3 regions of the Mesorhizobium sp. B1-1-1 genome follow, and region 3 is predicted to be linked to each of the others. Evidence: riboswitches for the same ligand, from Rfam matches in the RefSeq annotation. Region 3 holds a riboswitch; each other region holds the start of a gene.
The links. Region 3 has a riboswitch for cobalamin ahead of FJ986_RS17905 (DUF1636 family protein). Riboswitches for the same ligand answer to the same signal wherever they lie in the genome.
Positions count from the first base shown of each region.

Region 1: linked by a shared signal. The riboswitch ahead of bluB (5,6-dimethylbenzimidazole synthase) and the one ahead of FJ986_RS17905 (DUF1636 family protein) in region 3 are both predicted to bind cobalamin.
Region 2: linked by a shared signal. The riboswitch ahead of FJ986_RS01470 (ABC transporter ATP-binding protein) and the one ahead of FJ986_RS17905 (DUF1636 family protein) in region 3 are both predicted to bind cobalamin.

Region 1 covers NZ_VFWW01000007.1:131,748-135,018, forward strand. Annotated here, with positions in the region: gene FJ986_RS15940 (exodeoxyribonuclease VII small subunit) at 1-164, opposite strand, end outside; gene FJ986_RS15945 (histone deacetylase family protein) at 168-1,094, opposite strand; cobalamin riboswitch at 1,216-1,396, shown strand; gene bluB (5,6-dimethylbenzimidazole synthase) at 1,445-2,197, shown strand; gene FJ986_RS15955 (TetR/AcrR family transcriptional regulator) at 2,243-2,848, opposite strand; gene FJ986_RS15960 (MFS transporter) at 2,969-3,271, shown strand, end outside.
Region 2 covers NZ_VFWW01000001.1:287,424-290,694, forward strand. Annotated here, with positions in the region: gene FJ986_RS01465 (LacI family DNA-binding transcriptional regulator) at 125-1,150, shown strand; cobalamin riboswitch at 1,213-1,422, shown strand; gene FJ986_RS01470 (ABC transporter ATP-binding protein) at 1,679-2,467, shown strand; gene FJ986_RS01475 (ABC transporter substrate-binding protein) at 2,507-3,271, shown strand, end outside.
Region 3 covers NZ_VFWW01000008.1:107,568-110,838, forward strand. Annotated here, with positions in the region: gene FJ986_RS17895 (NADH-quinone oxidoreductase subunit A) at 1-267, opposite strand, end outside; gene FJ986_RS17900 (winged helix-turn-helix domain-containing protein) at 601-1,800, shown strand; cobalamin riboswitch at 1,830-2,034, shown strand; gene FJ986_RS17905 (DUF1636 family protein) at 2,072-2,518, shown strand; gene cobW (cobalamin biosynthesis protein CobW) at 2,521-3,271, shown strand, end outside.

The DNA of each region.
Region 1 (3,271 bases), on a different contig from region 3:
AGCCGGTCGCAATGCACCTTCAGCGCCTCGCCGCGCTCGTAGATCCTAATGGACTGGTCGAGCGGCACATCGCCACGCTCCAGATCATCGACGATCTTCTCCAGCGCGTCGAGAGCCTGTTCGAAGCTCATCGCCTTGACGTCTTCGTTGGTTTCACCAGCCATCATTCATCCTTTCATCAGTCGCCCGACATGGGCGGCGACCGAAAATGCCAATCCTTGCAGATCGTAGCCGCCCTCGAGCAGGCTGACGAGCCGGTTGCCGCTGTGGCGCGCCGCGCGCTGCATGAGTTGGCCGGTCGCCCAGTCGAAATCATCCTCGGTCAGGTTGATCTCGGCCAGCGGGTCGCGATGATGCGCATCGAAGCCGGCCGAAATAATGATCAGGTCGGGTGCAAAATTGTCGAGCGAGGGCAGCACGCGCGACAGGAAGGCATCGCGGAACGCCTCGCTGCCGGTCTGCGGCGCAAGCGGCGCGTTGACGATGTTGCCGGCGCCGGTTTCGTTCTTTGCTCCGGTGCCGGGGTAGAGCGGCATCTGGTGCGTCGAGCAATAAAGCACGGACGGATCGTCCCAGAAAACATCCTGCGTGCCGTTGCCGTGATGCACGTCCCAGTCGACGATGGCGACACGTTCGATATCGTGTTTGCGCTGTGCATAACGTGCGGCGATGGCCGCCGTGTTGAACAGGCAGAAGCCCATCGCGGTCGCTTTCTCGGCATGATGGCCGGGCGGCCGGGCGGCGACGAAAACGTTGTCTGCCCTGCCGGCAAAGACGTCGTCGACGGCGGCGTTGGCGGCTCCGATCGCGGTGATCGCCGCCTGCCAGCTCTTCGGGCTGGCCGTTGTGTCGGCATCGATGCGGGCGATGCCCGTCTCGGGAATGGCGGCGCGTACCCGCTCGACGAAATCCTCGGGATGCGCGTAGAGAATGGTGGCCTCATCGCCTTGTGGCGCCTCGAGGCGGTCGAGCGCGGCAAAAGCCTCGTCGTCGAGCACGCGCTCAATGGCGCGCAAGCGGTCCGGCCGCTCCGGATGGCCGGGTGGCGTGATGTGCTCGAGGAAGATCGGATGGGTGTAGAGACGAGTGGCCATGCTCCCTATCTAGTGCCCCGGCGCGGCGATGGCCATGCGTTGCGGCCTGATGGTTGGGGAAAATCGCGCTTGCGTCCGTTCGCGTCGCCGCGGGGATTGGCGGCGCAGGGGCTTCGTCGTAAAGTCCCCGCCACTGCCTGGTGCCCGCCGCGAGCGGGAGAATCGGGAACACGGTTTGATACCGTGGCGTGCCCAACGCTGTAAGGGGGACCGCGCCGGTAAATGCCACTGTCGATGACGGGAAGGCGCCGGATGCGGGTTGATCCCGAGCCAGAAGACCGGCCTGGCAGGCATCGTCATCCGCATGGTCAGGCGGACGGCAGTTGATTGCAATCGCAAGGGGACAAGCGATGCCGGACAATATGACCATCCCCGTGGGTGACGGATTCGACCAGATGGCGCGCGATGCGGTCTACCGCGCCATGTTCACGCGGCGCGATGTCCGCAGCCATTTTACATCAGAGGCCGTCGACGACGAGGTCTTGGCGCGGCTGCTGCTTGCCGCCCATCACGCGCCATCGGTCGGCTTCATGCAGCCATGGAATTTCATCGTCATTCGTGGCACCGAACGACGGGAACAGGTGCGCGACCTGTTCCTCGCGGCGCGCGAGCAGGAATTGCCGGCGATCGAGGAAGAGCGGCGGGCGCTCTACCGCAAGCTCAAGCTGGAAGGCATCTGCGAAAGCGCGCTCAATATCTGTATCACCTGCGACCGCCGACGCTCACAGGGTTCGCCGCTGGGACGCTGGCACAATCCCGAGATGGATCTCTACAGCACGGTCTGCGCGGTGCAGAATTTCTGGCTGGCGGCGCGCGCCGAAGGCGTCGGCGTTGGCTGGGTCAGCATTATCGAGGCGCAGGCGTTGAAAGGCCTTCTGTCGATTCCCGAGCATGTGACGCCGGTGGCCTATCTCTGTGTCGGCCGTGTCTCGGAGTTCGCGCCGAAACCGGACCTCGAAACACATGGCTGGGGGCGGCGGCTGCCGCTGCCCGAGCTGATCATGAGCGAGACGTTTTGCGGACAGGGCGAAGTTCCGCTCAAATCAACGATCGCACGCCTCAAGGCGGCAACATGCGAAAAGTCTGACAAACCCTTGATTTGATTGCCGATACGGCATGCGCAGCGCGCTGCCGGCGGCCTGCCGTCGTCAGGCGGCTCCGGCATCCTTCCTCAACAATCCTTCGAGCAGTTGCTTGAATGCCGCCACCACGGTCTTCGACGTCGCTTCCGGGTCGTTCGAATTGGCGATCCGCTGCGCCGCCTGGCTGCTCGCCCCGTTGATCAGCCGTGCCGCGGTCTCGGGGTCTACGCCCGGGACAACCACCCCGTCGCCCTGCAGCGTCGTCAGGTGATCGGTCATCGACGCGACGCAGGCATTGGCGTTCGGCCATTGCGCGGGATCCCCCAGCACGGCCGGACCGTCCCGAAACATGATGCGCTGGATTTCCGGCTCCAGCGCCATTTCGATGTAGCTCGTGCATTCGTCGACGAAGCTTTGCCAGCGGGTCGGTGCTTTCGCTGCAACCTCATTCACCCGTGCCGCCATCTCGGCGTCTATCTCGGCGATGACCGCCTGCAAAAGCCCCTTCTTGTCCCCGAAATGATGATAGAGCGCACCGCGCGTCAGCCCTGCCGATGCGGTGAAATCATCCATCGATGCCTCGGCATAACCGATCGTTCCGAACGCATGCCGGGCCGCGGCAATCAATTTGGCGCGCGTTTCGGCGATCATTTCCCTGCGGGGCTTGTGCATCTCTTCTGGCCTTATCTACATACGTCACGTATGCCAATTGACATACGCGACGTATGATCTATTTAGTATTCATACGCATCGTATGTAATTTCCGAATCGCCTTTTGTCGAGGAACGGATCATGCAGAACCCCTATTCCGAGATCTTTCGAGCCCCTGGCGCCAAGGGCTTTGCCGCTGCAGGCTTCATGGCGCGCCTGCCGATCGCCATGGCGCCGATCGGCATCGTGGCGATGCTGTCGCAGACGCGTGGCGAATACTGGCTGGCGGGTGCCGTCTCGGCGACATTCGCGCTGGCCAACGCTTTCCTGGCGCCGCAGATCTCCAGGCTGGTAGACCGCCTCGGCCAGACATGGATCGTCGTGCCCACCACCATCATCTCCGTGCTGGCATTCCTGCTGCTGATTGCGTCGGCCAACCAGGAT
Region 2 (3,271 bases), on a different contig from region 3:
TTCCGTAAACGTTTACGATGACACACCCGATGGCATATATTGTCAATCGGATTTGTACCGTCGGCTCTGAAACGCCTTGGCCGCACGACCGGCTGGTGCTAGCCAGAAGCAGGAGGGGGAGGTCTTGGCGTCCAGCATTCACGATCTTGCGCGGCACCTGAACATTTCGATCGGTACAGTCTCGCGCGCGCTTAACGGGCGCGCCGACGTGAACGCCGAGACACGCCAGCGCGTGCTCGAGGCGGCCCGGAAGCTCAATTATTCACCGAACCACTCGGGCAGGAACCTACGCCGCGGCACCACCCATGCCGTGGCTTTCATGCTGCAGCCGCATCCGGGCGACCAGCAGTATGGCGAGCCGTTCTTCATTCCGTTCCTCACCGGACTGCAAGCGACATTGGCCGAGTGCGGGCTGGACCTGATCATCGTCATGGGCGCGCCGGCGGATTATCAACAGGAGCGGCTGCGCCGCGTCGTCGAGACGCGTCGTGCCGATGCCGTCGTACTGGCCTGGACGCGGCGCGAGGACGATCGCATCGACTATCTGAGCAAGGCCGGCTTTCCCTTCGCGACGCTCGGCCGAAGCCGGTCCGGCGACGACAGCTATCCCTCTCTGGATCTGGATTTCGAGAAGGCGGGCGCCGATGCGGTCGACCGGCTGGTTGCGCGTGGCCACCGCCGCATCGCCGCCATCCGGCCGTCGCTTGACCTGAATTTCGGTTATCTGTTTCTGGAGGGTTATTGCAAGGCGCTGCGGCGGCACGGCATCGAAGTCGATCCCGGCCTGATTGTGGACGGTTTTATCAACGAAGCCGGTGGCTACGCGGTGACACCGCAAGTCATGCGGTCGAAGGATCCGCCGACCGCGATTATCTTCAACAACGACTCGATGGCGCTCGGCGGCTGCAAAGCGCTCGCCGAAATGGGGATCAAGCCCGGGCAGGATGTCGCGGTGATCGTCATCGTCGACACGCCGCTCTGCCGTTATTTCTCGCCGGCGCTGACCGGCTTTCGTCCGAGCCTTGACCCGATGGGGCGGCGGCTCGGCGAAATCCTGCTCGCCTCGCTCCCGGCTTTCGCCGGCGCGAAAGGGCCAGAGATCATTCGCGAGGTCTGGCCGCTGGAACTGGTGGCGCGCGATAGTGATTGACCACACGTTTGTATCGTTATAACAGAACATACATCGACCTTGCCTCGACGCTGCCTGCATCCTAGGCTGCGACTCGTGATGGTCCCCGCGCCGCAAGGCGAGGGGTGAAAAGGGAACATGGTGAGGCCCGTTTTTCGGGTCGAAGCCATGGCTGCCCCCGCAACTGTAAGCGGCGAGCAAAATCCGAGAAGCCACTGGCCGGCAAGGCTGGGAAGGCAGGATGGCGCAACGACCCGCGAGCCAGGAGACCTGCCATCTGCATGGGTTGACCGGACGGGGTGTGCCGGGAGGAGACGCGGGGTTCGGTCTTGTCGACCGGTTCAAGCCAGCTTCCTTCCGTCGCCATTTTTGAAAGTGACGGAAGTTGGACGGCTCCATCGATCGCATTCACTGCATTCCCATGCATCGCATCATCGTGTGCACGCTTTGCCGCGATATCGCCACCGAGGTGAATTCAGGCCAGCGTCCGGCAGGATTGGCAAGCAAGACGCTGGCCCGTATTCCGGCAGGCCCTGCAAGGAATTGCCCATGACCGCGCCGCTTCTCGAGGCCCGCGACCTGGCCGCGGCGGCGGATGGCCTGCATCTGGTGCATCCGGTCAGCCTTTCGGTGGCGGCGGGCGACCGTCTCGCCATCATCGGTCCCAACGGCGCCGGCAAGACGACATTGCTGCGCATGCTGTCGGGCATGCTGCGGCCGAGTTCGGGCGAAGTGAAGCTCACCGGGCGCCTGCTGGACAGGATTTCGACCGCCGAGCGGGCGCTGCACATCGCCGTCGTCGGCCAGACCGATCAACCGGATCCACGGCTGGCGGTGATCGATTATGTCGAGCTCGGCCGGGTTCCGCATACCGGCCGCAGGCACAGGAGCGAGGAACGCGACATTGTCGTCGAGGCGCTGCGCCGGACCGGGCTGTTGCCGCTGCTTGGCCGCACCATCGGCTCGCTGTCGGGCGGCGAGCGCCAGCGCGCCCAGCTTGCCCGCGCCATCGCACAGGAGCCGAAGATCCTGTTCCTCGACGAGCCGACCAACCATCTCGACCCGCGGGCGCGCAGCGAGTTGCTCGAACTGGTTGCAGGCCTCGGCATGACCGTGATCGCGGTGCTGCACGATCTGGCGCTGGTGACGCCTTTCGCCACCAGGGTCGCGGTGATGAGCCATGGCCGGTTGCATGTGCTGGCGCCGCCACGCGAAGCACTCACTCAGCAGCTGATCCGCGAGATCTTCGGTGTCGACGTCTTTAGGTTGCGCCACCCGACGGAGGACCGCGAGCTGACGGTGTTCGAGGTTCCGAACCGTGCCGCGCCATCTTCGTGAGCGCAGATCCAATTCCCGTGCAACGAAGGAGCAACATCCGTGAAACGCCTTGCCGTATCTCTTGCCTTCTCCCTGCTGGCCTCTACGGCCTTCGCCTTTCCGGTGACGGTCGACAGCTGCGGCAAGTCGCTGACCTTCGACGCGCCTCCAAAGCGCGCTGTCATTCACGATCTCAACATGGCCGAGATGGCCTTCGCCCTGAAGCTGCAGCCGTCGATCGTCGGCCTGACCGGCATCACCGGATGGTACAAGGTCGGCCCCGAATTTAAGGCCGAGCAAGGCTCGATCCCGGAACTGGCGCCCAAATATCCGACGCTGGAAAACCTGGTCGCTGTCGAGCCCGACTTCTTCTTCGCCGGTTGGTACTACGGCATGAAGCCGGGCGGCGAGGTGACGCCCGATACGCTGGCGCAACACGGCATCAAGACCCTGGTGCTGACGGAAAGCTGCGTCCATCTCGACAAGAACCGCCCCGCCGCTTCGATGGACCTGCTCTATGGCGATGTCGAGAAGCTGGGCAAGATCTTCGGCAAGGAGGCCGAAGCGGATAAGCTCGTCTCCGGCTGGAAGGCGCAGCTCGCCGAAATCACGGCCAAGGTCGGCGCCCGCAGGGGAACGCGCGTGTTCCTCTATGATTCCGGCGAGGACAAGCCGTTCACATCAGGCAAGTTCGCCATTCCCAACGCCATGATTTCCGCGGCCGGCGGCGACAACATCATGGCCGACATGGACACCAGCTGGGGCAACACGGATTGGGAGACGGTGGCCTCGCGCAATCCGCAATTCCTCATCCTGCTCGACTAT
Region 3 (3,271 bases):
TTTCGAGAACGACACCGCCCACGGAAACAGGAAGGCCACTTCCAGGTCGAAGATGATGAACAGGATCGACACCAGGTAGAAGCGGATGTCGAACTTCATACGGGCGTCATCGAACGAGTTGAACCCGCATTCGTAGGCGGAAAGCTTTTCCGGGTCGGGATTGCGGTAGGCCACCAGGAACGGCGCCACGATAAGCGCGACGCCGACAGCCGCCGCCACTGCGATAAACAGGACGATGGGCAGGTACGAACTGAGAAGTGCGTTCATGCTGCGGCTTTCCGTTGGCGCCAATCCATTTTGATTACAGCACCAGACCCCATTTCGGAAGCGTGACAGTTTAACCGCTGAACCGTTTTAAGGGGCCTTTGCTGCAACGCGGCGAGGGTTAGCGCAGCGCTTCCGGCGAAGCAAGTCAAACCTTGTTCAAAACACTGGCCTGGACGGCATAAGGGAAGAAACTGGTCCGATCCGCTCCTGTCTGATTTCCTTCGCTTTTTACTCCACTTTTCTCTCCTGACAGAGTTGCCGCCAAAACCCTGCTAGCATGGCCGGAATCAACTGTCCGAACGACGCTCAACAAGCCATCAGAGTCGCATCCGAATGAAGGAAAAGATCTCGCTTGCCACGGCCCGGCGTATCGCGCTCGCCGCCCAAGGGTTCACTGATCCCCGCCCCGCCGGCACGCCCGACCGACGCCACTTCGCCCGCGTGCTCTCACGTACCGGCCTGCTGCAGATCGATTCCGTCAGCGCGGTGGTGCGCGCTCACTACATGCCGCTCTATTCGCGCCTTGGTCCCTACCCGTTCGCCTTGCTCGACAACGCCGCCGTCACGCGCAAGCGCACGGTTTTCGAATACTGGGCGCACGAGGCTTCCTTCCTGCCGGTCGAGACCTATCCCCTGATGCGTTGGCGCATGCAGCGCGCGGAGCGTGGCGATGAAATGTATCTGGGTCTCGCCAAATGGGGCCGCGAGCACGCCGCCTATATCGAAGAGATCTACCGCGAGGTCGCGGAGCGCGGCCCGATCGCCGCCTCCGCGCTCGAAGGCCAGAAAGGGTCCGGCGGCTGGTGGGGCTGGAGCCACGCCAAGCATGCCTTCGAATGGCTGTTCTGGGCAGGACGCATCACCACCGCGCACCGCCGTGGCTTCGAACGCTTCTACGATCTGCCCGAGCGCGTGCTGCCGCAGGCGATCCTCGATCTGCCGGTGCCGTCAGCCGAGGACGCGCATCGGGAATTGCTGCGGATATCCGCCCGCGCTCATGGCGTCGCGACAGCAAGCGACCTGCGCGACTATTTCCGCCTGTCGCCGGCCGACATGAAGGGCCGGCTGGAGGAGCTGGTTGAAACAGGCGAGCTGGTGCCGGTGCGTGTCGAGGGCTGGAACAAACCGGCTTACCTCCATAAGGAGGCCCGTATTCCACGAAAAATCGAGGCCCGCGCCTTGCTGGCGCCGTTCGATCCGGTCGTTTTCGAGCGCTCGCGCACGGAGCGGCTGTTCGATTTCCACTACCGCATAGAAATCTACACCCCTGCCGAAAAACGGCAATACGGCTATTACGTCCTGCCGTTCCTGCTCGGCGACAGGATCGTGGCGCGCGTCGACCTCAAGGCCGACCGGCCGGCCAGCGTGCTACGCGTCCACGCGGCCTATGCCGAGCCCGGCGCGCCGCCTGAAACCGCCGCGCAACTCTTCCAGGAATTGACGCAGATGCAGGGCTGGCTCGGCCTCGAACGGATCGAGGTTACGCCCGCCGGCGACCTTGGGCAGCCGCTCGCCGACATTGCCGTGTCGTAGACGCGCGTTGACACCGCCGCCTGCAAGAGCCTAAATCCATTCCAGACGGTCTCCTCTCGGCAAAGGGAGGAGCCAAGAGGGAATGCGGTGCGAAATCTCGATTTCAAATCCGCGGCTGTCCCCGCAACTGTAAGCGACGAGCCAAGGCCGAAAACCACTGGGACGGTCCCGGGAAGGCGGCACGAAGGCGATGACCCGCGAGCCAGGAGACCTGCCGTCTGAGACATAAGAATCCGATCGCCCGGCGGGTTTTCCGGGCAAGGAGCCCGATTTGGAACGCGACAGCAGTTTCCCGGCTGAAACAGCGGACATTTTGTCTGGCGATAGCGACTTGTCTGGCGATAGCGACGCCTTGGCCGGCGTCACTGTCATCATCTGCGCTTCCTGCCGCGACGAGACCGGTTCCGATGCCCATCCCCGCGCCGGCGAAGTTTTGGCTCAAGATACGCGCCAAGCCGCAACGGCCGACAATGTCCGTGTCCGCACCGTCGAATGCCTCGGCAACTGCAAGCGCCGTCTCAGTGCCGCGATTCTTCGCGACGGCTGCTGGAGTTATGTCTTCGGCGACCTGAACATCGCCAGCGGCGCCGATCTCGTCACCGGCGCGAAACTCTTCGCCGCTTCGACCAACGGCCTCATTCCGTGGCGTGGTCGCCCGGATTCCCTCAAGCGCGGCCTCGTCGCCCGCATTCCTCCCCTCGACATGCTGAAGGACTGATCATGACCGCCGCAGTTTCCGCCGCCACTCTCTCCCGCGTCCCCTGTACCGTGGTCACCGGCTTCCTGGGTGCCGGCAAGACCACGCTGGTCCGCCATCTCCTGGAGAACGCGGGCGGCAAGCGGATCGCCATCATCGTCAACGAATTCGGCGACATCGGAATCGACGGCGAGATCCTCAAGGGCTGCGGCATCGACACCTGCCCGGAGGAAAACATCGTCGAACTGGCCAATGGCTGCATCTGCTGCACCGTCGCCGACGATTTCGTCCCGGCGCTCGACCAGATCCTGTCGCTGACGCCGAAGGTCGACCACATCCTGATCGAGACCTCAGGCTTGGCTCTGCCCAAGCCGCTGGTCCAGGCCTTCCAGTGGCCGACAGTGAAGAGCCGGGTGACAGTCGACGGCGTAATCGCCGTGGTCGACGGTCCGGCATTGGCCGAGGGGCGCGTCGCCAACGACATGGACGCCCTGCAGGCGCAACGCGCGCAGGACCAGACACTGGACCACGACGACCCCGTCGAGGAGGTGTTCGAGGACCAGATCGCCTGCGCCGACCTCATCATCCTGTCGAAGAGCGACCTGATGGATGCCGCAGGTTCGGCTCGCGCCAACGCCATCATTGGCGAACACTCCGCCCGCGCCGTGAAGGTCGTGCCGACGGCTCATGGCAAGGTCGATCCGTCCGTGCTGCTCGGGCTAGGCCTCGCCGTCGAGGACGACATCGAGAACCGCAAGTCCCATCATGACGGCG